One region of the Desulfofundulus sp. TPOSR genome, then DNA from elsewhere that is predicted to be linked to it. Evidence: riboswitches for the same ligand, from Rfam matches in the RefSeq annotation. Region 1 holds a riboswitch; each other region holds the start of a gene.

Evidence for each region. A riboswitch is a leader RNA that binds a small molecule or an ion and turns the genes downstream of it on or off. The one in region 1 is predicted to bind cobalamin.
Region 2: another riboswitch for cobalamin. It lies ahead of G7K71_RS16045 (energy-coupling factor ABC transporter permease); the one in region 1 lies ahead of cobU (bifunctional adenosylcobinamide kinase/adenosylcobinamide-phosphate guanylyltransferase).
Region 3: another riboswitch for cobalamin. It lies ahead of G7K71_RS11575 (carbon-nitrogen hydrolase family protein); the one in region 1 lies ahead of cobU (bifunctional adenosylcobinamide kinase/adenosylcobinamide-phosphate guanylyltransferase).

Annotation. Positions count from the first base shown of each region.
Region 1 covers NZ_JAAOEF010000003.1:31,095-40,802, forward strand. Annotated here, with positions in the region: gene G7K71_RS10920 (PHP domain-containing protein) at 1-289, shown strand, start outside; gene G7K71_RS10925 (LL-diaminopimelate aminotransferase) at 315-1,481, shown strand; gene G7K71_RS10930 (hypothetical protein) at 1,550-1,840, shown strand; gene G7K71_RS10935 (DUF3842 family protein) at 1,985-2,401, shown strand; cobalamin riboswitch at 2,446-2,619, shown strand; gene cobU (bifunctional adenosylcobinamide kinase/adenosylcobinamide-phosphate guanylyltransferase) at 2,725-3,291, shown strand; gene G7K71_RS10945 (cobyric acid synthase) at 3,299-4,870, shown strand; gene cbiB (adenosylcobinamide-phosphate synthase CbiB) at 5,115-6,068, shown strand; gene G7K71_RS10955 (cobyrinate a,c-diamide synthase) at 6,084-7,481, shown strand; gene cobS (adenosylcobinamide-GDP ribazoletransferase) at 7,475-8,230, shown strand; gene cobD (threonine-phosphate decarboxylase CobD) at 8,242-9,357, shown strand; gene cobC (alpha-ribazole phosphatase) at 9,373-9,708, shown strand, end outside.
Region 2 covers NZ_JAAOEF010000004.1:57,303-67,010, reverse strand. Annotated here, with positions in the region: gene G7K71_RS16080 (long-chain fatty acid--CoA ligase) at 1-244, shown strand, start outside; gene G7K71_RS16075 (4Fe-4S binding protein) at 336-629, shown strand; gene G7K71_RS16070 (hypothetical protein) at 714-908, shown strand; gene fdhD (formate dehydrogenase accessory sulfurtransferase FdhD) at 905-1,696, opposite strand; gene mog (molybdopterin adenylyltransferase) at 1,819-2,310, shown strand; gene groES (co-chaperone GroES) at 2,672-2,962, shown strand; gene groL (chaperonin GroEL) at 3,017-4,636, shown strand; cobalamin riboswitch at 4,741-5,020, shown strand; gene G7K71_RS16045 (energy-coupling factor ABC transporter permease) at 5,386-6,129, shown strand; gene G7K71_RS16040 (energy-coupling factor ABC transporter substrate-binding protein) at 6,133-6,429, shown strand; gene cbiQ (cobalt ECF transporter T component CbiQ) at 6,457-7,239, shown strand; gene G7K71_RS16030 (energy-coupling factor ABC transporter ATP-binding protein) at 7,236-8,159, shown strand; gene G7K71_RS16025 (L-lactate dehydrogenase) at 8,268-9,215, shown strand; tRNA gene G7K71_RS16020 (tRNA-Arg) at 9,309-9,386, shown strand.
Region 3 covers NZ_JAAOEF010000003.1:154,817-164,524, reverse strand. Annotated here, with positions in the region: gene G7K71_RS11590 (hypothetical protein) at 1-108, opposite strand, end outside; gene G7K71_RS11585 (nucleoside recognition domain-containing protein) at 146-571, opposite strand; gene G7K71_RS11580 (cobaltochelatase subunit CobN) at 592-933, opposite strand; gene G7K71_RS11575 (carbon-nitrogen hydrolase family protein) at 1,070-2,779, opposite strand; cobalamin riboswitch at 2,919-3,201, opposite strand; gene G7K71_RS11570 (CGGC domain-containing protein) at 3,427-3,768, opposite strand; gene G7K71_RS11565 (DUF4198 domain-containing protein) at 3,868-4,614, opposite strand; gene G7K71_RS11555 (FmdE family protein) at 4,908-5,486, opposite strand; gene G7K71_RS11550 (MarR family winged helix-turn-helix transcriptional regulator) at 5,906-6,373, shown strand; gene G7K71_RS11545 (ATP-binding cassette domain-containing protein) at 6,351-7,151, shown strand; gene G7K71_RS11540 (ABC transporter permease) at 7,108-7,941, shown strand; gene G7K71_RS11535 (FmdE family protein) at 8,591-8,998, opposite strand; gene G7K71_RS11530 (ABC transporter permease) at 9,004-9,465, opposite strand; gene G7K71_RS11525 (ABC transporter ATP-binding protein) at 9,477-9,708, opposite strand, start outside.

The DNA of each region.
Region 1 (9,708 bases):
GGGCGGGGTGGCGGTGCTGGCCCATCCTGGCCTGGCCCGTTGCGATCACCTCATCCCCCGGCTGGTTGCCGAAGGGTTACAGGGTCTCGAAGTATTTTACCCGGCCCATTCTGAAGAGATGGTGTGGCATTACGAAAGGCTCTGCCGGCGTTACCACCTGGTGGCCACCGGTGGCTCCGATTACCACGGTTCGGACCACCGTGAGTATAACCGCCTGGGGGCGGCCACGGCACCAGATGAAGTAATATCTATATTACAGGAACTGGCCCGGCAAGGCCCGGGAACTTAAACTTGTTGTCGAACGGGGTGGGGACATGGAAGTAGCTCAGCGTATTAAAGGTTTGGAATCGGCCATTTTTAACGAGATGGAACATTATAAGAAACAGGTAGAGGCCCGGGGAGTAAAGGTGATTAATCTGGGTGTGGGCAGCCCGGATCGTCCCCCGGCCCCCCACATCATTGCCGCCCTGCACCGGGCAATTGATAATCCAGTTAACTATCGCTACCCCCTGGAAGGCCTGCCGGCCCTCCACCGGGCGTTGGCTCGCTGGTACCGTCGGCGCTTTGGGGTAGAACTGGATCCGGATTATGAAGTGCTGGTATTAATGGGTTCTCAGGACGGTCTGGCCCATATCGCCCTGGCTTATATTAACCCGGGGGATGTGGCCCTGGTTCCTGATCCGGGCTACCCCATTTATGCCTGCAGCATTCTCTTAGCCGGCGGGGAAATCTACCCCATGCCCCTTCTGGCCGAAAACAATTTCCTGCCCGACCTGGCGTCTATCCCCGGGGAAGTGGCCCGCAGGGCCAGGTTGATGTGGCTCAACTACCCCAACAACCCCGTGGCCGTTTCGGCCAACCGTGAATTTTTTGAGCGGGTGGTCGATTTTGCCCGCCATTACGGTATTCTGGTCTGCCATGACGCAGCCTATGCCGAGCTGGCTTACGACGGCTTTAAACCCATGAGTTTTCTGGAAGTTCCCGGCGCCAAAGAAGTGGGTGTGGAGTTCTATTCCCTGTCCAAGACCTATAATATGGCCGGCTGCCGGATAGGCTTTGCCGTGGGCAACCGGGATGTGCTGGCCGCCCTGGCCCGCATCAAGTCCAACATTGACTACGGTGTATTCCGGGCGGTTCAGGAGGCGGGCATTGCGGCCTTAGAAGGTCCCCAGAGTTGCGTGGAAGAGACGGCTCGCACTTACCAGCGCCGGCGGGATGTGCTGGTGGACGGGTTGGCCCGTTACGGCTGGCATATGCCCAAACCCAACGCCTCCATGTTTGTCTGGGCTCCCCTGCCGGCGGGATATACTTCCTCGCGGCAGTTTGCCCTGGAATTGCTGGAGCGGGCAGGGGTGCTGGTCATTCCCGGACTGGCCTTTGGAGCCATGGGGGAGGGTTATGTGCGCATAGCCCTGGTACAGGAAGAGGAGTTGCTGGCCGAGGCCGTGGAACGCATTGGGAGGGCCTTTTCCTTCCGGTAGCCCTTCGTCTATTGCCACCAGGGGCAGCATATACTAAAACCAGACCTGCTGCCTGGGGTGGTGGCTCGATGGATGTGCTTGAAATGCAACGGCGGATCCAGGAACTGGAGGAGAAGGTGGAACAACTCCGGTTGAGCCGCCGGGTGTTGATGAATTTAATTGAACGGATGGATAAAGAAAAATCTGCCATCCTGGCCCAGCTGGAAAAGGAGAACAAGCGGCTGCACCGGGTTAATTACCGTTATGCCCGGTCCCTTTTACGAAAAAATTTGCAAATCCTTGAGCTGGAATCGAGACTAAAGGATTACCTGTCCAGGGATTCTGTTGAAGCGAGGCGACCGGACTCTCGCGGCGGTTAAGCCGGTTTCATACCGCCTTCGCAGTGCCGGCGGGATCCGGTCCACAGCGGGCCGGGGTGTACATCTTACACTTAAGCACCGGTGTAAGCGGGGACAAGCCCCGTTTAAGTTGTGCTTGAAACTAAAGGTTTAGGAGCGAATATTATGCGTATTGCTGTAGTGGACGGGCAGGGCGGCGGTATTGGCAAGCATATCATGGAAAGGTTGCGCCGGGAATTGCCCGAGGAGGTGGATATTCTGGCCCTGGGAACCAATGCCCTGGCTACTTCGGTGATGCTCCGGGCCGGTGCCAACGAGGGGGCCACCGGCGAAAATGCGGTAATTTACAATGCGCCCCGGGTGGACCTGATCGTGGGTCCGGTAAGTATTCTTTTCCCCCACGCCATGATGGGGGAGTTAACACCGGCCATGGCCGCGGCCCTCGCCGCGAGCCCGGCAAAAAAAATTTTGTTGCCCCTGGTACGGGGGTCCGTAGAACTGGTGGGATTGCGTACCGAACCCCTGCCCCACCTGATCGAAGAATTGGTCCAGCGCGTAAAGGAATACGTAGAAAAATTTTAACTGTGAAGAGGATTTTCTTTTAAAATAGCGAATTAGCCAACAAAGTGATTATCCAGCCCGCAGGTGCCCCAAAGGGGAGAATAGGGAATCAGGTGAAAGTCCTGAGCGGTCTCCGCCACTGTAACCGGGAAGCAGCCCTGCAATGCCACCGCCAGGGAAGGCGTGGGGCAGGCGATGATCCGGGAGCCAGGATACCTGCCTGCGGGTGCCTTTGACCCCTTCGTGAGCAAAGGGGCATGGCGTCGTTCGGGGCTAGGGACTGGCCTGGCACAAGTTTCCCCGGTCTTTCGAAGGCTGGGGTTTTTGTTTTAAGGGGTGTGGTTATGGCTCTGGTGCTTGTTCTTGGCGGTGCCAGGAGCGGCAAGAGCAGTTTTGCCGAAAAACTGGCCGCATCAAACGGTTCAAGGGTTGTTTATGTAGCTACGGCAGCCGCCGGCGACGATGAAATGGCCCGGCGGATCGCTAATCACCGCCGGCGCCGCCCTGCCGGATGGCTTACTGTAGAAGAAACCCACCGGCTGGAAAGGGTGATCAGGGAATACGAAAGAAAGGCAGGCGTCCTTTTAATCGACTGTGTGACCATGTGGGTTACCAATCTCTTGCTGGATGAAAACCTGCCCGCCTCCGGCGGTGCGGTGGAAGACAAAGAAAGTTTTATCCTGGAACAGGCCCGGCAATTGGGCGGGACGGCAGCAGCCTCCCCGGCCCGGGTAATTATGGTAGCCAATGAGGTGGGATTGGGCCTGGTGCCGGACAATGCCCTGGGCCGTTCGTTTCGCGATGTGGCGGGGCGGGTAAACCAGATCCTGGCCCGGGAGGCGGAGGAGGTTTACCTGGTGGTGGCCGGTTTGCCCGTGGAGATCAAATCCCTGGTATTTAAAAGGAGGTAGCTTGCATATGCTGGCCAGGACCATTATGGTGCAGGGAACCGCTTCACACGTGGGCAAAAGTGTCCTGGTGGCCGCCCTTTGTCGTATCTTTTACCAGGATGGCTATCGTGTGGCTCCGTTTAAGTCCCAGAACATGGCCCTGAACTCTTTTGTAACCCGGGATGGGGGTGAAATGGGCCGGGCTCAGGTGGTGCAGGCCGAGGCTGCCGGGATAGAGCCGCATGTGGACATGAACCCCATTTTGCTCAAGCCCACGGGGCAGGCCTCCTCCCAGGTGATCGTCCTGGGCCGGCCGGTAGGAAACCTTTCCGCCCGGGAATATCATAACGGCTATGCCCAAAAGGCATGGGAAATTATATGCCAGGCCCTGGACCGGCTGCGCCGGTGTTACGAGATCGTGGCCATTGAAGGTGCCGGAAGCCCGGCCGAGGTCAACCTCCAGGCTACGGAAATTGTGAACATGCGGGTGGCCCGGCTGGCGGGGGCGCCGGTACTGCTTGCCGCCGATATAGACAAGGGTGGCGCCCTGGCCGCAGTGGTTGGCACCCTGGAATTGCTTCCGGAAGAGGATCGGCGGCGGGTAGCGGGGATCATTATCAATAAGTTTCGCGGGGATTTAAAACTCTTCCAGCCGGCGGTGGACTTCCTGGAAGCAAAAACAGGGATACCGGTGGTGGGGGTGGTTCCCTATTTTGAAGGTTTCCGGGTGCAGGAAGAGGATACGGTTTCCGAGGAAAGCCTGCGCAGAAGCCGGACGTCTTCCAGGCGGGAAGTGGAAATTGCCGTCATTCACCTGCCCCATATTTCCAATTTTACTGATTTTGATCCCCTGGAGGACGAGCCCGATGTGAATGTGCGTTATATTGGGAAAGGAACTCCTTTGGGACGGCCGGATCTGATCATCCTTCCCGGAAGCAAAAACACCATTGAGGATCTGGTTTCTTTGAAGCGATCGGGCCTGGCCGGCGAAATATGCCGGTTGGCCCGGGAAGGAGTACCGGTAATCGGCATCTGCGGCGGCTTCCAGATGCTGGGCAAAGAGCTGGCCGATCCCTATCACACCGAGTCCAGCATTCCCAGAATAGAAGGACTGGGATTGCTGGATATCAGCACCGCCTTTGAGCCGGAAAAGGTGACCACCCAGGTGGAGGCCACAGTCAGCGGCAGGGGCCCCCTTTTATCACCGGCCCGGGGACAGAGGGTAGTAGGTTACGAGATTCACATGGGGCGCACCCGACTGGGGCCCGGGGCTGTACCGGCCTTTCACATTCACCGGCGTTCCGGGGAAGCGGTGGACTGCCCGGACGGGGCGCAGGACGAGCAGGGGCTGGTCTTTGGCACCTATATCCACGGCCTGTTTGACGACGATGGTTTCCGCCGGCAGCTGCTCAATGCCCTGAGATTAAGGAAGGGGCTGGCTCCCCTGGAGCAGGGAGGTACCAGCCACCTGGAGCAGCGGGAACGGGATTATGACCGGTTGGCCGCTGTAGTGCGGGGAAGCCTGGATATGGGCAGGATTTACCAGTTCCTCGGTTTGCCGGGACCCAAGAGCAGGGGCTCCATGGCCGGGGCGGTATGAAATTCTCTACAAGAATGAGTTTGGCCCCCCAGCACTCACCGTTGCCGGAGTTCTTTAATTAGGATGGTTGCTGCCTAATATGGACTTTCAATCTCCGGGCAGGTATATGGATCCGGTGAGTGCTGGGTCACCGGAGCGAGCGGGAGCCAAAACAGGGTAGTTGGAAAGTGGGGATAACTCAGACGAGAATGCATGGAAAGGGGCGACAGGCCTGGGTGTTTGGACTTGTGCCAGGTAACGGGACATGCTCGTAATAGTTGCTGCTTATATGCTGGATCTGCTGGTGGGAGACCCCCGCTGGCTTCCCCACCCGGTAGTGATTATAGGGAAAGTCATTGCCGGTTTGGAAAAATTCTTGCGCCGGGTAGCCGGGAGTCCCCTTTCCCTGCGGATCGCCGGGGTGGTCCTGGCAGCCGTGGTGGTGGGGAGCAGTTACCTGGCTGCGCACTTTTTGATCCGCCTGGCTGCCCTGGTGCACCCCTGGCTGGCCCTGGGGCTGGAGGTCTGGCTCATTGCCACCACCTTTGCCGTCCGGGGGCTGGCCGGGGCGGCCCGGGATGTACTGCTCCCCCTGTCCCGGGGCGATCTGGACCTGGCCCGCCAGCAGGTAGGCTTTATAGTCGGTAGGGATACGCACGCCATGGATGCCCGGGAAATGACCCGGGCTACGGTGGAAACGGTGGCTGAAAACATTGTCGATGGTTTTGTATCCCCCCTCTTTTACGCCCTCATTGGCGGAGCGCCCCTGGCCGTAGCCTACCGGGCGGTGAATACCCTTGACTCCCTGGTGGGCTACCGAAACGACCTGTACCGGGATCTGGGCTGGGCCTCGGCCCGCCTGGATGATGTGGCCAATTTTTTGCCTGCCCGCTGGACCGGGTTGTTGCTGGTGGCGGCAGCCTGGCTTTCCGGGCGCCGGGCCGGGGAGGCCTGGCAGGTTATGAGAAAAGATGCCCGGCGTCATCCCAGCCCCAACAGCGGCATTCCCGAGGCAGCCATGGCCGGCGCCCTGGGGGTACGCCTCGGCGGGCTGAACTATTATGGCGGGCAGGCTTCCTTTCGAGCCTATTTAAACGAATCCGGCCACCCGCCGCTGATAGATCACATCCGCCAGGCGGTGGACATGCTCTACCTTACCGCCGCCCTGGCCGTAATAAACGGCCTGGCGGTGAAGTTGGTCTTTTGCTCACTTTTATAAGGAGGTTACACTCTTTTGAAGATCCCGCGCCTTTTGATTGCCGCCACCCACAGCGGGGCCGGCAAAACCACCCTGGCCACGGCTCTGATGGCCGCTTTTACCCGGGCGGGTTTTGCCGTCCAGCCTTTCAAGGTGGGCCCGGATTATATTGATCCCGGCTACCACACTGCGGCCACGGGACGGATTTCCCGCAATTTGGATACCTTTTTTTTGGGGACGGCCGGAGTACGGGAGGTGTTTGCCCGCGCCGCTTCGGGGGCAGACCTCTGTATAATCGAAGGGGTCATGGGTCTTTACGACGGCAAAGGGGCTACGGAGCGGGGCAGTTCGGCGGAGGTGGCTAAAGCCCTCGAGGCTCCGGTTTTGCTGGTGGTGAATGCCCGATCCATGTCCCGCAGTGCAGCCGCCCTGGTTCTGGGCTACCGCCTTTTTGATCCCCGGGTGCGGTTGGCCGGAGTGCTGCTCAACCGGGTGGGCGGCCCCCGGCACTACGTCATGCTCAAGGAGGCCATTGAAAAACAGGCTGGTGTTCCCGTGCTGGGCTGGGTTGGCCGCCGGGAGGAAATATCCCTTCCCCACCGGCACCTGGGTCTTTTGCCGGCGGTGGAAAAGAACGCCCTGGCTGATCACTTGGAGCGGCTGGTGGCGGTCCTGGAGGAAGGGGTCGATCTCTTCCGCCTGCTGGAAACAGCCCGGGCGGCGCCGCTGCTGCCCGAAACCACGCGGAAAATTTTCCCTGCCGCACCCCTGCCCTCCCGGGTGCGCCTGGGGGTAGTAAGGGACGCCGCCTTTAACTTTTACTACCAGGATGGGCTGGAGCTCCTGGCTGCTCTAGGAGCGGAAATCGTTTTTGTCAGCGCCCTTGCCGATCCGGCTTTACCCCCGGAGCTGGACGGCCTGTACATTGGCGGCGGTTTTCCGGAAATGTTTTTAGAAAAGCTGGCGGCCAACAAAGGGTTCCTGGAAAGTTTGCGCCGGGCTTTTCACCAGGGTATGCCCGTCTATGCGGAGTGCGGCGGGTTGATGTATCTTTGCCGGGCCATTTGCGATTTTGAAGGCCGGGAGTATCCCATGGCCGGCTTGCTGCCGGGAGTATGTCGCATGCATTCCCGGCGGGTGGCCCTGGGATACTGTGAAGCCCGGGTACTGGCCGATAATATCCTGGCCCCGGCGGGAACAAGGCTGGTGGGCCACGAATTTCACTATTCTTCCATAGAGGGCATGCCCCGGGATTTCCCCCGGGCTTATGCGCTTTACCGGGAAGGGGATCGGGAGGGGGTGCTGGATGGCTATGTCCATGGCAACCTTTTGGCCTCCTACCTGCACCTGCACTTTGCCTCCTGCCCGGAAGTTGCCCGGCGATTTATTGACCGTTGCGAAGATTATAAAAGGCAGAGGGTGATGGGATGCTGAAAACCCTGGCCATGGCCCTGCAATTTCTGACCCGTTTTTACGTTTACCGGGGTGAGTTTGATGAGCTGGCCTACGGGCGGGCCCCCGTGTTTTTCCCCCTGGTGGGCCTTTTCCTGGGCGCGGCCTGGACAGTCCTTTATTTTGGTCTTTCTCCCTTCTTCCCGCCGGCAGTCACCGCCGCCCTTCTGGTGCTGGGCATGGTTGCATTCAGCGGGGGGTTGCACCTGGACGGGTTTATGGATACCATGGACGGCATCTTCAGCGGGCGGTCCAGGGAAAAAATGTTGGAAATTATGCGGGACAGCCGGGTGGGAGCCTTCGGCGTGATCGGGCTGGCCTGTTTATTGTTGCTCAAGTTTGCGCTGCTTTTCAGCCTGCCCCGGGAAGTTTTGCCCCGCTTGCTGTTGATCGTCCCGGCCATCAGCCGTTGGGGGATGGTTTATGCCATTGCCCGCTTTCCCTATGCCCGGCCGCAGGGCCTTGGCCTTTTGCAGGTCCGCCATACCCGGGGGCGTGAACTGGCCCTGGCCTCCCTTTTTGTCCTGGTAGCAGCCGTACTGGGGGGACCGGTGGGCCTGGTTCTGCTGTTTGTTTCCCTTTTACTGGTGCACGGGCTTGGCTTCTATCTCACCGTCCGGTTGGGCGGCCTAACCGGGGATACCTACGGGGCCATCAATGAAATTCTGGAAGTGTTCTTACTGCTGGCGGCATATCCTTTAAGCAGTTACCTTCCAGTAACTTTTTGGTAGCGGGGGTGCAAATGATGAGCCTTGATGATAAAATAGAAAAGGACTACCAGTCCGTTCCCCCCCATGGCGGCAACCTGGTGCGGGCGGCCATGGAATACGGGCTTGCGCCGCAAGATTTTCTGGATTTTAGCGCCAATATCAATCCCCTGGGCCCCAGCCCGTCAGTTCTGGAAGCCCTTAAGGCTAACCTCTGGCAAATCTGCCATTACCCGGATCCTGATTGCCGGGAGTTAAAAAGTGCCCTGGCGGAGCACCTTGGTGTGGATACCCGGTGCCTTCTGGTGGGAAACGGCGCCAGCGAGTTAATTTACCTGCTGGCCCGGGTTTTTTCCTTCCGCCGGGTGCTCATTCCTGCCCCTACCTTTAGCGAATATGCCCTGGCCGTAAAGGCTGCCGGGGGGGAGGTCAATTATGTTTTTCTGGATCCCTCCGCGGGTTTTCCTTTCCCCCTGGAGGAAGTGTTAAGGCAACTGCCGGAGGTGGATGCTCTTTTTTTATGCAACCCCAATAACCCTACCGGGGGGCTTGTTCCCCGCCGGGAACTGGAGGCTTTGCTGGAAGCGGCTGCGGCATACAGGGCCATGGTGATTATTGACGAAGCTTTTATGGACTTTGTGGCCGATCCCCAAAGCCATACTTTGCTTTTCCTGGCGGGCCGGCACCCCCGTTTAATCCTGCTTTATTCTTTGACCAAGATTCTGGCCATTCCCGGTTTGCGCCTGGGGGTGCTGGCGGCACGGCCCGACGTGGTTCGGGCCCTGGACCGGGCAAGGGACCCCTGGAGCGTCAATGCCCTGGCCCAGGTGGCCGGAGTGGCCGGACTGCAGGACAGGGAATACATTGAAGCTACCCGGGATATGGTGGCCCGGGAGCGGGAATTCCTGTTCCGGGAACTTTCCTCTTTGCCCGGTCTGCGTCCTTTCCCCGGAGCGGCCAATTTCTTGCTGGTGGATATAACTAACACTCGCTTTACGGCGGGGGAACTGGTCCGCCAGCTGGGACGCCGGGGAATCCTGGTGCGTAACTGTGCCAACTTTCCCGGCCTGTCGGAGGGATACATTCGAGTTGCCGTAAGGAGGCGCAAGGAAAACTTGCGCCTCCTGGAAGCACTGCGCGAGGTACTTTAGGGGAGAGAAACTATCATGAGCTGCCGCATTTATCTGGTCAGGCACGGCGAAACAATCTGGAACGCAGAGTTAAGATTTCAAGGCCACAGCGACATCGCCCTTTCCCCGCGGGGGCTGGAGCAGGCCCGGGCGCTGGCCCGGCGTTTGCGCGGGGAAAATTTCAGTGCCTTTTACGCCAGCGACCTCCAGCGCGCATTGAACACGGCCCGCATTCTGGCGGAACCTCACGGTTTGCCCGTCGTGCCCTTGAAGGCTCTGCGGGAAATTAACTTCGGCGCCTGGGAAGGACTCACGGTGGCGGAAATTAAAGCCCGCTATCCCCGGGAGCTGCAACAGTGGTGGCATTACCCT
Region 2 (9,708 bases), on a different contig from region 1:
TTTGGAGGCCGTGGTAACCGGGATACCCGACCCCTACCGGGGAGAAACGGTGAAGGCCTTTGTGGTTTTAAAACAGGGAGAGACGGCAACGGAAGAGGAACTGATCCAGTACTGCCGCGGCAAACTGGCGGCCTATAAAGTGCCGCGGCAGGTAGAATTCAGGGACAGCCTGCCCAAGACCATTGTGGGTAAGGTGTTGCGCCGTTACCTGCGGGAGGAGGAACTGGCCAGGCAGAAGAAATAGTGTTCATAAGATTTATTCACCGTGGCAGGGATCGGCTGTCCTTTGTAGAAATTATGAATATATATAATCTTTTGCATGGGAGATGGAGAGGATGACCGAAGCCAAAAAACAACAAAAAGAAGAGGTTATTACTTTAAACGGCGTGCAGCTTGTAATACCGCCGGGGGCCAGAGTAAAAGATGTGGCCGCGGCCGCCGGGGTCGAAATTCCCGCCCTAAAAGTGGACCCGGAAAAATGTAAGGGCTGCCAGATGTGCACTAAAGCCTGTGAAACGGGCGCCATCTCGGGCAACAAAAAGGAGCCCCATTCCATTGACCAGGCCCTGTGTATCCGCTGCGGTGAATGTCTGGCGAAATGCAAGCTGGGAGCCATTGTTCCCGCTTAAAGGTGACATATTAAAACCAGGCCGTGGTGGGGCCTGGTTTTGATCTGCCCGTAAGACGGTCAAAAAGCAAGGGAGGTAAAAAGCTTGAAAGAAAAACAAAACATTTCCGTGGAGCCCCGGGTTTTAGAAGCCGTGAAGCAGGCTGCGGTTGATGGCCGGCTGACCTGTACGGCGGCCCGCCGGCTGGCCGGGGAACTTGACGTGCCGGTCCGGGTGGTGGGCGCGGCGTGCGACGCCCTGGGCATCAAGATAAAAGCCTGCGAGCTGGGTTGTTTTTAGGGAAAAATAATACGTTCCGGATGGGTATAAACATTCATTCTCTCCCCCCGGGCAAATCCCACTATGGTAATACCAGTCTCTTTCGCCATTTCCAGGGCCAGGTCGGTGGGCGCGCCCCGGGCAATAAGGATGGGGGTGCCCATGCGGGCCACCTTGATCAGGATTTCCGCAGAAACTCGGCCGCTGAAGACCAGAAGTTTATCCTTTAATTCCATCTCGTCCAGAAAAGCGCGGCCAAAGATTTTATCCACAGCGTTGTGGCGGCCGATGTCCTCGTAAAACAGCAGGCGCTGGCTTCCGGCATACAGGGCTGCGCTGTGGGTGCCGCCGGTGGCTTGAAACAGGGCGGCCGTTTCTTCCAGCTCCCGGCTGAACTCAAGGATTGCGCCGGCCCTTACGGTCAGGGGTGAAGTTACCGGTGATATGCCCCGGGCATCATTGACAAAATAAAAAGAAGAGCGACCCCGGCCGCAGCAGGTGGTGATGTAACGCTTTAAAAAATGCTGGCGGGTGGGAACCGGCCCGGAAGTTTCCACCCAGATCAGTCCTTCTTCGGGCCGGATAAAGACGTCTTTTAAGTCCGTGCGCTTTTGGAGGATGCCTTCGGAGCAGAGGAAACCCACCGCCAGTTCTTCCAGGTTGCCGGGGGAACAGACCAGGGTAACCAGTTCCTCGTCGTTTAAAAATAAAGTAACCGGAACTTCCCTTGCCACTTCATCTTCAACGGTCACCATACGGTCGCCGGTTACTTTTTTCACCATGACGGTGGTGGTTTCAGGTACGGCCATGGGTTTAACCTCCTTTACTCATTAAACCCATTTTATCTTTCCTGGTTTTTTGCTTCAACTGTAAAGGCAGTGTTGCAAGCGTTTTTGTGTCCCGACCTTACATACGGATGGAGGTGTTGGCCATGTGGCGGGTAGGTATTCTCACGGCCAGTGACAAAGGGTCCCGGGGTGAACGGGAGGATAAGAGCGCGCAGGTAATCCGGGATATGGTGGCCGGCATCGGGGGAGAAGTGGTGTCTTACCGTATTGTGCCCGATGACCTGGATGTCTTGAAGGAAGCACTTATTAAAATGGTCGATCAGGAGAAGCTGGACTTGATTTTAACTACCGGGGGTACAGGCTTTGCCCCGCGGGACAACACCCCCGAGGCAACCCGGGCGGTTATCCAGCGGGAGGTGCCGGGTATTCCCGAGGTGATGCGCTACGAAAGCCTCAAGAAGACTCCCCGGGCCATGCTGAGCCGGGCCGTAGCCGGCATCCGTCACCAAACGCTCATCATCAACCTGCCGGGCAGTGCCAGGGCGGTCAGGGAGTGCCTGGAAGTGATTTTGCCGGCACTTGCCCATGGTCTGGAAATACTTACCGGTCGGGGTGGCGAGTGCGGGGCGGATTAAGGGGAGTTCTGCCCGCGGTAAAAGCTTACGGCCGGATCATTGAGCTTTTCCGTGTAAAACGTGACTGACGGGTAACTTTTATTTTGCATGTATAAACCATTTTTTTATGGGGAAAATGTTACTAGAAAGGCTAAGAAATGTTTGGACAGGAAGTCATGATAATAGCTTAATGGAGGGAGAAAATGCGAGATAAAATCAGGTAATTTCCTTTGAGCGGTTAAGAAGGGGGATTAGGTCCTTTGAGAAAAGTTGCTTTTTGCCACTCCCCCTTTATATTATAGTACTTGGGTATTAGCACTCGGTTTAAATGAGTGCTAACAATAGAGGAAACCAATCTCTTATCTTAAAGGAGGGGTTTTAGGTGAAGATTAGGCCATTAGGTGAACGGGTGGTTGTCAAGCCGCTGCCCAGCGAGGAGAAGACCAAGGGGGGCATTGTGCTGCCTGAAACCGCCAAGGAGAAGCCCCAGGAGGGGGAAGTGGTGGCGGTAGGTCCTGGCCGCCTGCTGGAAAATGGTACCCGTGTACCTATTGATCTCAAGGTGGGGGACAGGGTTTTGTTCTCCAAATATGCCGGCAACGAGGTCAAGATAGATGATGAAGAGTATCTGATCATGCGTGAAGCTGACATCCTTGGGGTTATTGAAAAGTAAAAGTAACCGGTGCTCTGGAACGCGTGATCAAAATATCTAAGGAGGTCGAGGAAATTGGCTGGTAAAGAGATTATTTTCCGGGAAGACGCGCGCCGTGCCCTGGAAAGGGGCGTCAATGCCCTGGCTGAAGCGGTACGGGTTACACTGGGACCAAAGGGCCGCAACGTGGTGCTGGAGAAGAAGTTTGGTTCTCCCATGATCACCAACGACGGTGTGACCATTGCCCGGGAAATTGAATTGACCGATCCCTTTGAAAATATGGGTGCCCAGCTGGTTAAAGAAGTAGCCACCAAGACCAACGATGTGGCCGGCGATGGTACCACCACTGCTACTGTACTGGCTCAGGCCATTGTCCGGGAAGGTTTGAAGAACGTGGCTGCCGGCGCCAACCCGATGATTATCAAGCGGGGCATTGAAAAGGCGGTAGATAAAGCCGTAGAGGCCATCAAGGCAGCCGCCAAACCGGTGGAAAGCAAGGCTGCCATTGCTCAGGTAGCTTCCATTTCGGCCAACGACCCGTCCATCGGCGAATTGATCTCTGAAGCCATGGAAAAGGTGGGCAAGGACGGTGTAATTACCGTCGAGGAATCCAAGGGTATCGGCACCACCCTGGAAGTGGTGGAAGGGATGAATTTCGACCGGGGTTACATATCCCCGTACATGATCACCGATACCGAGAAGATGGAGGCCACCCTCAACGATCCCTACATCCTCATTACCGACCGGAAGATCAGCGCCGTGGCCGACCTGCTGCCCATTCTGGAAAGGATCGTGCAGGCGGGCAAACCGCTGTTGATCATTGCCGAGGATGTGGAAGGTGAGGCTCTGGCTACCCTGGTGCTGAACAAGCTGCGCGGCACTCTGTCCTGCGTGGCCGTCAAGGCTCCTGGCTTTGGTGACCGGCGCAAGGCTATGCTGGAGGATATCGCCATTCTTACCGGCGGTACCGTAATCAGCGAAGAGCTGGGCCTCAAGCTGGACAAGGCCACCATCGACATGCTCGGTCGGGCCTCCAAGGTACGGGTGAAGAAGGAAGAAACCATTATTGTCGGCGGTGCCGGTTCCCAGGACAAGATTAATGCCCGGATCGCCTCCATCAAGAAGCAAATCGAAGAAACTACCTCCGACTTTGACCGGGAGAAGCTGCAGGAGCGTCTGGCCAAGCTGGCCGGCGGCGTAGCGGTCATCCAGGTTGGCGCAGCCACTGAAACTGAAATGAAGGAGAAGAAGCTGCGCATTGAGGACGCCCTGAACGCCACCCGGGCTGCCGTGGAGGAAGGTATTGTTTCCGGTGGCGGTGTGGCCTATGTGGCAGCCATCAAGGCTTTGGACAATATTGAAACCGCCAGCCTGGATGAAAAAACCGGTGTGGACATTGTGCGCCGGGCTTTGGAAGAACCGCTGCGGCAAATTGCCAACAATGCCGGTGCGGAAGGTTCCGTGGTGGTGGAGAAGGTCAAGGCCCTGCCCGATGGTATGGGCTTCAACGCCCTGACCGGCGAGTATGTGAACATGATTGAAGCCGGTATTGTGGACCCGGCCAAGGTTACCCGGTCCGCCCTGCAGAATGCCGCTTCCATTGCCGCTATGATTCTGACCACTGAAACCCTGGTGGCGGAAAAGCCGGAAAAGGAAAAGGATACCGGCATGGGCGGCGGCATGCCTCCAATGTAAGGTAAAACGAACATTGAAAAGCCCCCGCGTTATTTGCGCGGGGACTTTTTATTTTCCGGGCAATCCTTCTGGACAGCGTATACCTGTTGTGCTATAATTTAGGCAATTGAATAAAGTGGACGGGTGCTCCCTGCCGGAAAGGGCAGGGATAGAGGGAAGTCAGTGAAAATCTGACGCGGTGCCGCCACTGTGAATGGGGAGTCCGCCACACAAAGCCACTGGTCCAGCACTCAGTTAATTTGATTCTGCTGTGATTGAGGTTAGCTGATGATAAAGATAAAGTGAGGGAGAACGGAAATAAGCAGGGCTGAGTGCGGGGCTGGGAAGGCGTGGTGGGGCAGTGATCCATGAGCCAGGAAACCTGCCCGTTCCAATTCACCGCTCGTACCTACGGTCCATGGGGAGGTGAAGCCGCTTGTAAGCCGTCTTTCCCCTGTGCCCGTTGCGGACAGGGGTTGTTTACTTTCAGCCGACAATTTTTAAGAATAGGTGCTTTATCCCGAGGGATAGAGCTTAAAAACGACCTGTGTGGTCCAATGCCGGGGGAGCTCTTTCAAAGGAAGGGGAAAACTTGAAAGGGTGATGATCTGACGGCAGAAAGGACGTGCCTATTCAACTTCTTGTTACCCGACACCGGGAAAGGCGGTGGGGCTAGTCCTTTTGTTCCCGGACTACAGGCGTTTATCCCCCCGTGGAGGTCGGGGGGATTTGTTTTTGAAGAGTATTTTTTCCCAAAGGGGGTCATGTGTGTGCATTTAAGAATCCTTGCCCTGCTTTTATTGTTCACCTACTTTATGATTTTCCCGCAGCAAAATGCCTGGGCCATGCATATAATGGAAGGTTTCCTGCCTGTGGGATGGTGTGTTTTCTGGTATGTCTTGAGCTTGCCCTTTCTTATTGTTGGCATCCTTTCCATTCAAAAGGTGGTCAAGGCCAGCCCGGGAACAAAGATGCTGCTGGGTCTGGCCGGTGCCTTTGCGTTTGTGCTTTCGGCCTTAAAACTACCTTCCGTTAGCGGCAGCTGTTCCCATCCCACCGGTGTAGGCCTGGGGGCCATGCTTTTCGGACCTGCGGTGATGAGTGTACTGGGCTGTATTGTCCTGCTTTTTCAAGCGTTGCTGCTGGCCCACGGTGGTTTAACCACCCTGGGGGCCAATACCTTCTCCATGGCTGTGGTGGGGCCCCTGGTGGCCTACGGACTCTTCCGGGCCGGGCAGCGGCTTGGCCTGCCCCGGTGGTTGACGGTTTTCCTGGCCGCTTCCCTGGCTGATCTGGCTACCTATGTCACCACGGCCATACAGCTGGCGGTAGCCTTTCCCGCCCCGGTGGGGGGAGTGGTCCAGTCTCTGGTTGAATTTCTTGTTGTCTTTGCCTTTACCCAGGTGCCCCTGGCCATTAGTGAAGGGCTCTTAACCGTGGTAATTTTCAACTTCCTGGTAGCTCATAACTGGCAGCAGCTGGAAGAATTACGGGTCGTATCCCGGGAGGTGTAAAACATGAGTCTTACCACCAAAAACATGGTGTTAATTTTGATTGTTCTGGCACTGGCGGTTTTCCCGCTGGCAGTCAATAAACATGCGGATTTTGGCGGAGCCGACGGGAAGGCGGAGGAATTAATCGGAGAACTCAATCCCGGTTACCAGCCATGGTTTGAATCCCTCTGGGAACCTCCCAGCGGGGAAATTGAAAGCCTGCTCTTTGCCCTGCAGGCAGCTCTGGGTGCGGGGTTCATTGGCTATTACATAGGTTACTGGCGGGGGCGTAAAAAATCCCTGGCGGAGCGGCAAGAGTAAACGTACTCATATGAGGGAGCGGTACGGGTGTTCCAAGTAGATCAATATGCCTACAGCAATAACCTGCGCCGTGTACATCCGGGGGAAAAAGTTGCCTATGCCCTGATCACCATGATCATCTGCATGGCCGCCCCCGGCATCCTGGTGCCCCTTCTGGTTATGCTGCTCATGGCGGCCACGGTAATCCTGCGTGCCGGCATTCCCGCCCGTATTTACGTTAAACTCCTGTGTGTCCCCCTTGGTTTTTTGTTGGCCGGTGCACTGACCGTGGCCCTGACCGTATCCCGGGTACCCGATCCGGCGGTGCACGGGCTGACATTTTACGGGTTTACCGTGGGAGTGACCGTACCCGGCCTCCAGCGGGCCGGCTTCCTGCTGGTTAAATCCCTGGGGGCCGTTTCCTGCCTTTATTTTTTGTCCCTGACCACACCGGTGGTGGAGATTATTTCCGTACTGCGCCGGTTGAGGGTCCCGGCAGTGTTTATTGAATTGATGGGCCTCATTTACCGGTTTATTTTCGTGATCATGGATACGGCGGAAAAAATGTATGTTTCCCAGTCATCCCGCTGGGGGTACGCCAGTTTAAAAACGGCGTACAACTCCCTCGGGCAGCTGGTGTCCAATCTGTTTATAAAGTCATATTACCGGTCCCAGGCCCTGTTTACCACCCTGATGGCCAGGGGTTATACGGGGGAAATCCGGGTTCTGGAGAGGCCTTTCCCCCTGTCGAAGAAAAACCTGGCTTTGATCGCCCTGGTGGACGTGCTTTTAGTGGTGCTCGCCCTGGTGACCTGGAGGTGGCCCTTGTGAAAGAGTTCATTCTCGAGGCCCGTGATGTTCATTTTAACTACCCGGATGGAACTCCCGCCTTACGGGGAGCAACCATGGCCATTGCCAGGGGATCTAAAGTGGCGGTGCTGGGTTCCAACGGGGCGGGTAAAACCACCATTTTTCTTCATTTTAACGGTATTTTGCGTCCCGGGCGGGGCCAGGTGCTTTTTGCCGGCCAGCTGGTGCGTTACGACCACCGCTCGCTGATGCAGCTGCGCAAAAACGTGGGAATTGTTTTCCAGGATCCCGATACGCAGCTTTTTTCTGCCAGTGTCATTCAGGAAATTGCCTTTGGCCCGTTAAACCTGGGCCTGTCCAGAGAAGAAGTGTTCCGCCGGGTGGAAGCGGCCATGGCGGCTACGGAGATCACTGACTTAAAGGATAAGCCCACCCACCTGTTGAGCTACGGTCAGAAAAAACGGGTTTGCCTTGCCGGCGTCCTGGCTATGGAGCCACAGGTGTTGATCTGTGACGAACCTACAGCCGGCCTGGACCCGCTGCACGCCGGTCAGGTAATGGAACTTTTTGAACGCATCAACCGGCAGGGTACCACGGTAATCCTCGCCACCCACGATGTGGACCTGGCCTATTCCTGGGCCGATTATGTGTTTGTGATGAGCCGCGGCGCCGTGGTGGGGGAAGGTTTGCCCGAAGAGGTTTTTCGCGATGAGCGGCTTTTGAAACAGAGTGATTTAACCCGCCCCTGGCTGGTGGAGATCCATGAGCAGCTGAGCCGCAGGGGATGGCTGCCTGACGGTTTACCCTTGCCCCGCACGAAGGAACAGCTTTTTGACTATATGCAAAGGGTTTCCGGTTCAGGGAAGCCTGCTTTAGTACATCTTTTCCCCCGGGAAAAAATGCGCCCGGAATGTGCATCATGCAGTGTGGGGAGAAAATAATATAGGCCCTGGCGATACCGGCTATGAGTGGATGAAGTAAATGCTCCCCAAAAAATTGGGGATAATTTTTTTCTGGAAGGGGGGAGAATAAGGGGGGAGGGGAAACGGATGCCCGTAAATGACAAGCGCAAAATAGCAGTGGTGGGTGTTGGTGCGGTCGGGTCCGCCACCGCCTACGCGGTCATGATGAGCGGCCTGGTCAGCGAACTGGTGCTGGTGGATATCAACCGGGAGCGGGCCGAGGGAGAGGCCATGGACCTGGCCCACGGTGCTTCGTTCATCAAACCCATTCGCATTTACGCCGGCGAATATGAGGACTGCCGCGATGCCGACATCGTCATCTTTTGCGCCGGGGTCAACCAGAAGCCCGGCGAAACGCGCCTGGACCTGGTGCAGCGTAATTTTGCCATCCTGAAGGATGTTCTTGTCCGCCTCCTGCCCCTTGAGGAGCACGGGGTGTTCTTAATGGTAACCAACCCGGTGGACATTCTTACCTACGCGGCGTTGCGTTTGACCAACCTGCCTCCCAACCGGGTGATCGGTTCCGGCACGGTCCTGGACAGCTCCCGGTTCCGCTACCTGCTCAGCCAGTACTGCCAGGTGGAACCCCGGAACATTCACGCCTATGTGGTAGGCGAACATGGAGACACGGAAGTACCCCTGTGGAGCCTGGCCAACATTGCCGGCATGCCGGTGCAGGAATTCTGCTGCTGGCGTGGTGTTCCCTGCCTTGATCCCGGGGAAATCACCCGGCGGGTAAGGGAGGCCGCCTACGAGGTTATCGCCCGCAAGGGAGCCACTTATTATGCCATTGGCCTGGCGGTGAAACGAATTTGCGAAAGCATTTTAAGGGATGAAAACTCCATCCTTACAGTATCCGGCCTGGTGGATGGCGAATACGGGATCACCGGCGTTTGTCTCAGCCTCCCTTCCATTGTAAACCGGACGGGCAGGGCCCGGGTGCTGGCCGTGCCCCTGGCTCCCCAGGAAGAAGAAGCCTTACATCATTCCGCCCGGACGCTAAAATCAATTATAGGCCAGCTGGATTTGCCGTAAAGGGTGCCGTATGGCTCATATTATGTAAACAAAAGAATTTACTATTGCTTTTTTTTGTGGTTTTGATATAATAACATATGCAGCTATTTAGATGCGCCTGTAGCTCAGCGGATAGAGCGCCGGCCTCCGGAGCCGGGTCTTGCGCAGGTTCGATTCCTGCCAGGCGCACCAGGATAAAACCCGCAGGCCCAGTAAAATCAAGGGCTTGCGGGTTTTCTAATTTTCCGGGGGAGGGCCGGGGGCGGCTTCGTATGGTTCCCCTGAAACCCGCATGTTTCCTGGGGTTGCCGGAAGGAAAAACCCGGTGTGTCAGACAAAAATTCAGACAAACAGAAAACCAGTCTGCCTGCGCCCAACCGCTGAGGCCGAAGTCCATGGGCAAAAACATTTCCTTGGGCTGGTTTTGCCGCCAGAGGCGCACGTAGCGACGCACGGTTTCTCACTGCCCTGGTAGTTGTGCTCGTCTTTTAGCCGTTCAAAAATACGTTTGGCT
Region 3 (9,708 bases), 120 kb from region 1:
TTCCACGGGCAAGCCCTCTTCCCCGGCTTTAGTCACGGTTTCCGTTACTAATTTGTTAGGAGGCATAAAACACCAGATCTCGTAAGCTACCTGGTATTTCATCTGCATTTGTTTTTCCGCAAAATCGGCATAGCGTAGGAGTCCTTCAACTTTTTTCCGGACCCGGCGCAACCGGGTGGACAACTTTTCTTTTTCGGCAAAATGATAAGTGCTGGAAAAATCCATCCCGTATAATTAAAGCCGTCCACTTCCAGGAGTTGGTTTCCCTTTTGATGGCGCCGATGGTCGCCGCGCAGGGAATGTAAATCAGGCACATGGCCATAAAGGCATAGGCCGAAAGAGGAGTCCAGTGCTGCTGGATGATGGGGATTAAACTTTCTGCTTCCTCGCCAACACCGTAAATGACACCGAGAGTACCGACCACCACTTCTTTAGCTAAAAGGCCAAAGATCAGGGCAACAGCAGCCTCCCAGGTACCAAACCCGGCAGGGGCAAAGACGGGGGCAAAAATGGCACCCAGATGACCGATCAGGCTTTCCCTGCTGCCGGGTTCCACGCCCCAGGGTAGCACAGAAAGAAGCCAGATCAGGATTACCACGCTGAAGATGATTGTACCGGCCTTACGCAGGAAGGCACTGCCTGCCTGTACCGTTCCAGCAGGGCATCAGCCAGGGAGCGGCCCACCTGCCAGGCCGCACGGCTGGGAACAGCCTGGGGATCGACGGAGTAAAAGTTGCGCCCGGTAGGGAGAATGTCGGCCATGCCACGGGTAGGAGCTCCCGAAGGTCCAGGAGGTACAAAACCCCCGGCTAAAGAGTTGAGGCAGTTGTCCAGTTCCTGCTTTGTTGCGGCCAGAACCGGCACCAGCGTATTGACTGTGTATTCAATGACCCGGCAAATCTCCTCATTTTGTTTTCCCAGGAGCTTTTGCACTATAAAGGGTGCTTCATTTACCGTATAACCGCCATTTACGAAGGCTTCCAGCGCTATCCCCCGGCTACCCAGCTCATCGTTTCCGGTCGCATACAGGAATACCGGCAGGGCTACACCACCCTGGTTTTCTATTTGTCTAAAAAAGCTTGTAATGTGTCAGGAGGAGGTCATAATCCACTTCTTCCAGGAACTTCTTCTGCCTGGTTTCCTGCGGGTTTAAAAGCATAATGTTGATCCTGTCCTCATTAACAGGAGACACCATCCGCACGCGCCTTTCAGAGTACCGGGAATAACTGTAAATTAAGCTGCCGCCCAGAGCACAAAAAGAGCCACTGGACCCCCACTGGTTGGCCACCACCAGGTGCATTTGTTCGGCTATCCTGGCTTCCCAGATAAACTGGCTTTTTTCATCATTCCAGAGGGCGGGAACGCAGAGCACATCCACCCCCTGTTTGGCCAGACTCTCCAGGCTTTCCGGAAAAAACAGGTCATGCCCCAGTAAAAGGCCCACCCTGCCAAAGGGGAGGTCAAAAAAACGAAAATCTTCCTGCCCGGGACGAGCCCATTCCCTGTCGAACGGACTCAGGTGTATCTTTCTGTATTTTCCCAGTAACCCCGCCGGACCGATCAACACGGCGGTGTTAAACAGTTGACCGTCTTCCCTTTCCAACACCCCCATCACCACATACAGATCCAGCTTTTCTGCCTTTCGGACAACCTCCACGGTAATAGGGCCGGGAACCGGTTCGGCCAGTTCTCCTGCCTGTGACGGTTGAGATATGGCCCCTGTTACAGCAAGTTCCGGAAAAACAACCAGGTCGAGCTTCATCCTCCTGCGGGCGGCCAGATCTGCGGCCTGGTCCAGGAATGATAAAATGCGCCGGGTATTTCTCTCCAGCTCTCCAGCCCGTGGAGCAAACTGAACAGTGGCTACGGCAAACTCCTTACCTGCGGACAACCCCAGCAGCGCCTCCGGTTCAAATTGGGAAAAGGTATCCAGCGTTATACCGGCATAGAATTCCGGCCGCCTGTCGCCCAGCAGGACACCGGCCCCGGAGGTAAAAAATCTTCCGTTTTTTAAAGGCAACGTGCCATAAAGGATGGTGTCATGCGCAGACTGTACTTCCTTTAAAACGCTGCCGTCGGGGCCAATGATAAACGATTGTGAGGCATTACAGTTCATCGTCTTATCCTGACCCGTACGGTTACAGGCCAGTACATAAACTCCGTTTTCCAGAGCCCGGGCACGCCAGAAAACTTCCGGCGGGTAGTGATGGGGCGGCCAGTTGGCCGGGATCAGCAGCACCCGGGCACCTTTCAGGGCAGCCATTCGCGCCGCCTTGTACCAGTATGTATCGGCACAGATGAGCACACCCACTCTACCAAAGCAGGTTTCTGCCACCAGCACGGGCAGGTTACCCCTGGCCGCCCAGAGATTTTCCTTAAACGCAGGGGCCAGCTTTCGATGCTCACCCATTACCCGGCCGTCGGGGCCTATGAGCACTGCGGTGTTATAATAAATACCCGATTTTAAATCCACTTCCGGCAGCCCCAGGCAGATATAGACCCCGTACCGGCAGGCCAGGGCACCGAACAATTCCGTGGTCGGGCCGGGAACGGTCTCCACAAAGAGGGAAATGTCTCTTCTGCTTTCAAAGGCATAACCCGTGGTGGCCAACTCGGGATTTACAATGATCCGGGCACCACCGGCAGCAGCCTCTTCATTTAAGGCCAGCAACCGCCGCAGGTTATGTTCCTTATCTTTCCACTTGATGGCCGCATGAATTAAAGCCACCCTGACTTCTTCCGGCATATTTAACACCTCATCAAGAAACTTCTTTTCCACCCGGAAATTTCCGCCCGTCCGGCCAGATACAATGCCGGGGTTCCTTCTGGCAATCAAAAACGGGCAATCAAAAACCCCCGCTACGCATAAAGCGGGGGCATGGAAAATCAGACCTACCACCTCCCTATCCGCGTAGGCAGCATGGCTTAATGAACGGGGCAGGTCTCCTGGCTCGGGTTCATCGGAACTCCACGTCTTCCCATCCAACACTCAGCCATGCTATGGTTCCCTCAGCCGTAACCTTGATCTTAGCAGTAACCAATTTCTATCAAAGCTGAAAACAATCTTACTGAGTGCTGGACAGTGACATTATGTGGGTCCCTTCCCCCTCACAGTGGCGGGACCGCGCCGGATTTGCACCGGCTTCCCTTTTCAGCCTGCCCCCATCAGGGAAGCAGGACACCCCGTTACGCATTATTTCAGTTCTAAAAAGGATGATATAAAGACCCGCAAACTCAGCCCGTTGCATTAACAACGGGTCCACCGAAATCAAGTTTCTACGATGAAAATCCATTTCTTTGAGCCGTTACCTTTTTCCAGGAACCGCTATCGTTAAGCAGGCGAAAGCCGGATTGGATGCCCGGGGCTTTTGAAGATTTCCCCTTTCCCATAAAAAGAGAACTATCCGGTTCTCTTTTAAACGTCAGCTATGCGTAATCATGAGTTCCCTTGACTACCTTTACCCCAAACTTTTCCGTAATCTTTTTGGCAAGCTCGTCCACATCCCTGTAGGGACAGGCCGGCCAGGCGTTAACCATACAGGTAGAAAGGTGGATAACATCAAAATCTACATTCTTCTTAACACAACCGATGTTTGGAATCAATGATCTCCCTGGACATTCACAGGCCAGGAAACCCACCACATTTACAGCATCGTAATCCTTGAAATTACCCTCCAGGTCCCGGGCGGCTTTAAAACACTTCCACTCGCCGGGACAGCCATAACCCTGGGATACGTAGGAACCACAACTTACAATGAGTACATTCACCTTCCAAATCACTCCTTTTTTTGGTTTTGTTATAACATACCACTTATCATATGTCAATTAATTGCTTCATCACTTGTCAATAAATCCTTCCAAACGGGTTCACCGTACACCAAAAAGGCTCAGCGTGGCGCTGTACACCTTTTTGTCGTACTCGCCTTCCCGGCCCAGGGTTTCGTCGGCAACCCGGGTGTAAAAAAGCCAGTGCCCGGGATTGCTCAAGATAAACTTCACCCGTCCTGCATCATCAGTTTTTGCGCTTAGCCCCCAGTCATCTTCTTCCCGCAGGCTCCAGGTCGCCTTCACTTCTGTCCCCGGTAAAGGCCGGCCGCGGTAAAGAACTTCCAGAATTACTTCGTCCCCCACCCGGTAAGCACCGGGGGTAAGAATCAGTTCGAGGTCGTGGGCCAGGTTGATGATTTCCGGTGGCTGCACCACCGGGCCGCAGGTGGCACAGAAATGCCCCACCTGCACGTATGTCTTGGCATACTGGTAGTAGTAGCCCACTTCCCGGGCATCTGGGTAGTCTTTACGCGTCCCCCGGCGGTAAAAACCGTCCGCGGTAACCGCCACCGGCCCGACGTCGTTCTCCACCGTCACGGGCCAGAACCCATCCCGGTCGGGCGTAAACGCCACCAGGTGAAACCGGTCATCTCCCGGCTCCACTTTTAAGGGAAGCTTCTCCCCGCCGGGAGCCAAAACCCAAGCTGAAAGGTGCGCCAGATCCGCCAGGCCGTCCGGACGCATGGCGTGCCCGTAAAAAATCCGGCACCGGGTTTCATGTCCTTCGTGACCATGACTTCCCTCGGGCAGAACCCAAATTTCGTGACCCTGCACTACCTTCAACATGAAGAACTCCTCCCTTGGTTTAAGTGGTATACTTTTAATGAGAGGACCAATTTGCTAACATTCCTTAATTTTAAAAACACTCGCCCTGGAGGTGATTTAATGTCCTCCATCCCTGAGCACCTCAAGTTCACCTACGAAGATTACCTGCTTTTGCCTGAAGACAGGCGTTATGAAATCATTGGAGGCGATCTTTTCACGACTCCTTCTCCCAAGCGGGCGCACCAACAAATAAGCAGAAACTTAACTACCATCTTATGGTCCTACGTTAAAGAATTGTTCAGGCCTCCCGTAAGCTATACTGAGCAATCCTTACAGACCGGACGTCCCTCCTGTAAAAAGGCATGATCCTTCATCATTTCTTCGCCGCAGCGGCTGCAGGTTATCATCTCCAGGCAGAGCTCGGGAAGACGTATTTCTGAATCTACAAATTGCATTTCAAAAATTTCTTCCGCCGGGCCTTCCAGGATGTACTTCATCAGGGGTTCCTGGCGGTGGTAAAACTCCTCCCGCTCCTCTTCTGTAGCTACGCCGTTAGCCACCTTTTCCATGAGGGTTACAAAATCATCACCTTCCCTGCTCAGCACCCCTGCCTTTAAGCTTACCCGCAAAGCTTGCCGCTCTCCCATGCAGGCAAAGGTAAAGACGTATTTGCCGTTGTCCCTGTAGACGAAGTTCCTCTTACCAAAGGTGCAACCCGACATCACCTGTACTGCGTCAGCGGCACAGGTACGGTTTTCCACCACGGCCACCAGGTCGTGCCCGGGAACACCAGCACCCAGTTTTTCCAAAGCAACTTTTGTTGCCCGGTACCCGATGGCCAGCAAACAACATGGATGCCCGTGAAAGGCTATTACTTTTTCCCAATCGGTCATCAGAAAACACTCCTTTCATTAATCGTACCTGAAGAAATGAAACACAAAAGCCATGAAAACCCACACCTCGTTTCGACGAGGCACTAAAGGGCCTTCATGGCCTTAAAATGGACATTATCAAAATTTCCGTGCAGCCCGTTCGCAACAGCTATACGCCTTCACGGCGCCGGTAAAGTTATTACAATAATCAACGGCTTCAGCCGCTTCTGTAAAGATTCGCTTTGCTTCCCCAAATTCCTCCTCCTTGTTTAAATTTTCTCAACCCCTTGTGATTGATACTGTGCAGGCTCACAATCTCCCTCATTCGAGAACTTTAAAACCGGCCGGACCGGGCAGCCAAATGAATAGTTTTAAATGTGAAACATGTTGACCATCAAATTTTTTGATGGTATATTTTACTTGGAAAGACAGGTGATGTGATGAATAATAACGAGCAGTTGCTCACTGAAAAAATTGCCGATGCGCTCTGGCAAATCTGGCGTTGCTGGCGTTTGACGTCACACCCGGTAAAACAGGGTAAGATTACACCTGAACAGTACTGGGTTTTGCACATCCTGCACCGGTTTGGACCACAGCGGATCAAAGACATCGCCGTTCGCATGGGTACCGGCTCAAGCGCAGTGACCATCACTGTCAAGAGACTGGAGCGGGATGGTCTGGTATGCAGAAAACGAGGAACGGAAGACGAGCGGGTGGTAACTGTGTATCTCACCGAGCACGGGCAGGCAGTATTTCACGCCTGGCGGCAGGAAAGGCACCGGGTTTTATCAGCCCTTTTTGAACCGCTCGACGGGGAGGAAAGACGCCAGCTTTACAGCCTGCTGGAGAAAGTGCTGGGGCAGATGAAAGAAGGAGCGGTGTCCGGTGGAGGTAATTGTCGAGGTTGAACAACTGAAAAAATCCTTCGGCAAACACACCGCGGTAAAAGGTGTTTCTTTTAACATTGCAGCCGGGGAGGTTTTTGGCCTGCTGGGGCCAAACGGAGCGGGTAAGACAACCATTGTACGCATGTTGACCACCCTGTTACTGCCTGATAGCGGCCGGGCAACGGTCTGCGGTTACGATGTGCGCCGGCAGGCGGCCCGGGTACGGCAATGTATTGGTTATGTGCCCCAGGCCCTGTCGGTGGATGGGGCACTCACCGGTTATGAAAACATGATGATTTTTGCCAAACTGCTCGGTTTAAAAGGAAGAGAAAGAGAAAGGCGTATTGCCGACCTGCTGCATTTCATGCAACTGGAAGATGCCGCCGGCCGGCTGGTGCGCACCTATTCCGGCGGTATGGTGCGGCGGCTGGAAATCGGCCAGGCGGTACTCCATTACCCGCGCGTGCTTTTCCTGGATGAGCCCACGGTGGGGCTGGACCCGGTGGCCCGCAGGGGAGTCTGGGAAATACTCGCGAAACTACGCCGGGCTTCCCGGATGGCCATTCTGCTCACCACTCACTATATGGAAGAGGCCGATACAGTCTGTAATCGAATCGGCATACTTAATCGTGGCGAAATGGTGGTTACCGGCACGCCGGAGGAATTAAAGGCACTGGTGGGTAACCCCGATGCTTCCATGGATGATGTATTTACTTATTTTACCGGTAATTTTTTGGATGCGGGGGGAGATTTTCGTGGAATCAGACAGGTTCGCCACATCAGTCGCCGCCTCGGTTGAACCGGCGGCAAAATCAGGCAGCACAGTGCTGCAGGCACTAACAGACATGCTGGTCATTATTGAAATGGAACTGCGTAAGCTGCGCCACGAACCGACCGAGCTGTTCACCCGGGCCGTACAGCCTGTGCTCTGGCTGCTGATTTTCGGCCAGGCTTTCAGCAAGGTGCGCGCATTTGACACAGGCGGGGTAACTTACCAGACTTATATGACCCCCGGCATCCTCTCGCAGTCGGTGATGTTTACAGCCATCTTCTTTGGTCTTTCGACTATCTGGGAAAGAGATATGGGTATATTGCAAAAGTTTCTGGCCATGCCCATACCCCGGTTGGCGCTGGTGCTGGGCAAGGCTCTGGCGGCCGGAGTACGTGCCCTAAGCCAGGTAACCATTATTTTTCTGCTTGCGGCCATAACCGGCATACCCCTGCACTGGCACCCGGCCCTCCTGTTAGCAGCAGCCGGTGTGGTCATACTGGGAGCCGTATTTTTTGCCACCCTGTCCATGATTATTGCCGCCATTGTTAAAACCCGTGAACGTTTCATGGGTATCGGCCAGTTAATCACCATGCCCTTGTTTTTTGCTTCCAACGCACTGTATCCCATCTCCATCATGCCCGACTGGCTGCGCGTGGTGGCATCGGTCAACCCGCTAAGCTACATGGTGGACTTCCTGCGTGGCGCCCTTGTTGCCGGCCAATTGACCAACTGGCAGGCGGACGTAGGAGTTTTGCTGGTAGCCTGCATTCTGGCTACAGCAGTGGGCACATACCTTTATCCCAGGGTAATCGCTTGATCTTAGCCGTCTAACATTTTCAGCCTGAGCCAGCCTGCACCCAGCACGTGCCCGATAAAATTAAATCCCACCCGGCGTCAGATTTCAAGCCCTTCGCGGCAACATGAGAACGGGACTAAAAAAGAACGGGGCATGTGGGGGTGACCAGACCCCACATGCCAGGACGAAAGGAGGTACAGCATGCAGGGTTGACCAGGCCCTGCATACCCGTTGTGAGAAGGAGTTGGCCCGTTTACCGGGGATCCCGTCCGGCAAACAGGTATAGGGTTAAAAGCTAACGCCAAGGTTTAGCTTAGACCCCCGAAAGTTGGAAGAACGCGGCTTGACCTTACGTCCGGCCTTGCACCGGGGAAAAACAAGAAAACCATGAAAGCCTGCCTCCTTCCTCTGGAGGGAAACAGCACCTTCATGGTTGCCTTTACGCTTTTTTCTGCTTTGAGTCAAAGCAATCATAAACCGGTGGCTTCTGCCACCACTTTTATTTTATTCATTTACACTTTCGCCGTGGTGCAACCAGTGTTTTTTAACACTATCCGCCGGGATACGTGAAACAGCATCCATCCTCTGTAAATTATTATACTGCTTCTCCCTGTATAAAGTCAATTAAAATTTTAAAAGATGTTTGCTTACAGGGGGGCTAATGCAGGAGCTACATCTTCTTGGCCCCACAGACCTGGCATAAAAGTTCACCTTCACCCAACACGATTTTTTCCACTGCCACCACTTCGCCGTAGCAGGCGCACTTCACGTAGGCCCGGCGATCATTCACCCACGGCTGGCGCAAAAACACCTTCGACCTGGCAAACAGGCTGTCGTCGGGAAGGCTTAAAATCTGCCGCACGGTCTCGTCAACAGCCTGCTGGTATTCTCTCACTTCCGCTGTACTGGCCCGGCCGGCAGCAATTTTTTCCCCTATTTCACTTTTGTGACCGAGATCCACAACGGGATTGATCAATGCCACCCTCAAAGTTTCCTGAGGCTTGGAGTCCGAAGAGAAACGGCCGAAATAATAAACATGCTTGCCCAGGTCGTAAGCAAGAAAGTTCTGGTTGCCAATGGTTTTTACCTGACCCTTTTCACCACCATTACGCCAGCAACAAACAACACCGCCGCGTACCCCACCAGCACTGCCAGGGATACGGGCAGAAGCCCGTCCCCGCGGGCCAGGGCACGTAAGGCATGGCTGGAGTGGGTTAAGGGCAGCACCTCTATTATATACGCTACGGCCCCGGGCAGGCGGTCGGGGGAAAAGAAGGTACCGCACAGAAAGGACATGGGCAAAATAACAAAAGTAGAAAAGTTGGCCATATCCTCGTGGGAGTTGATGGTCATAGCCGCCACCACTCCCAGGGAGGCAAAGAGAAAACAGGTGAGGATGATCACCAGGAAAAACCACCCATTTACAGCAAGGTGGGCTCCAAACACAAAAGCCAGTGCCAGAATGATCAGAGAAGCAACCAGCCCGCGCACGGTGCCCGCCAGCACTTTGCCCAGCACAAAAGCAACTGCACTGATGGGAGCAATCAGGTATTCCTCTAAGGTTTATCACCCACCTTACGCCCGGTTAGCTCGACGAAAACATCTTCCAGGTTGGATTCCCGGATTAAAACATTTCCATCCAGCTGGCCGGCATAGGCCAGGGCCCTATCACGGCTGGGAAAAAGTTTATAACCGGTATCCTTACCTCCAAAAGATTCCACTACCACTTCTCCTACCTTTTGCTTTAATTCCCGGGGTGTCCCCAGGGCAATCAACCGGCCTTTATCC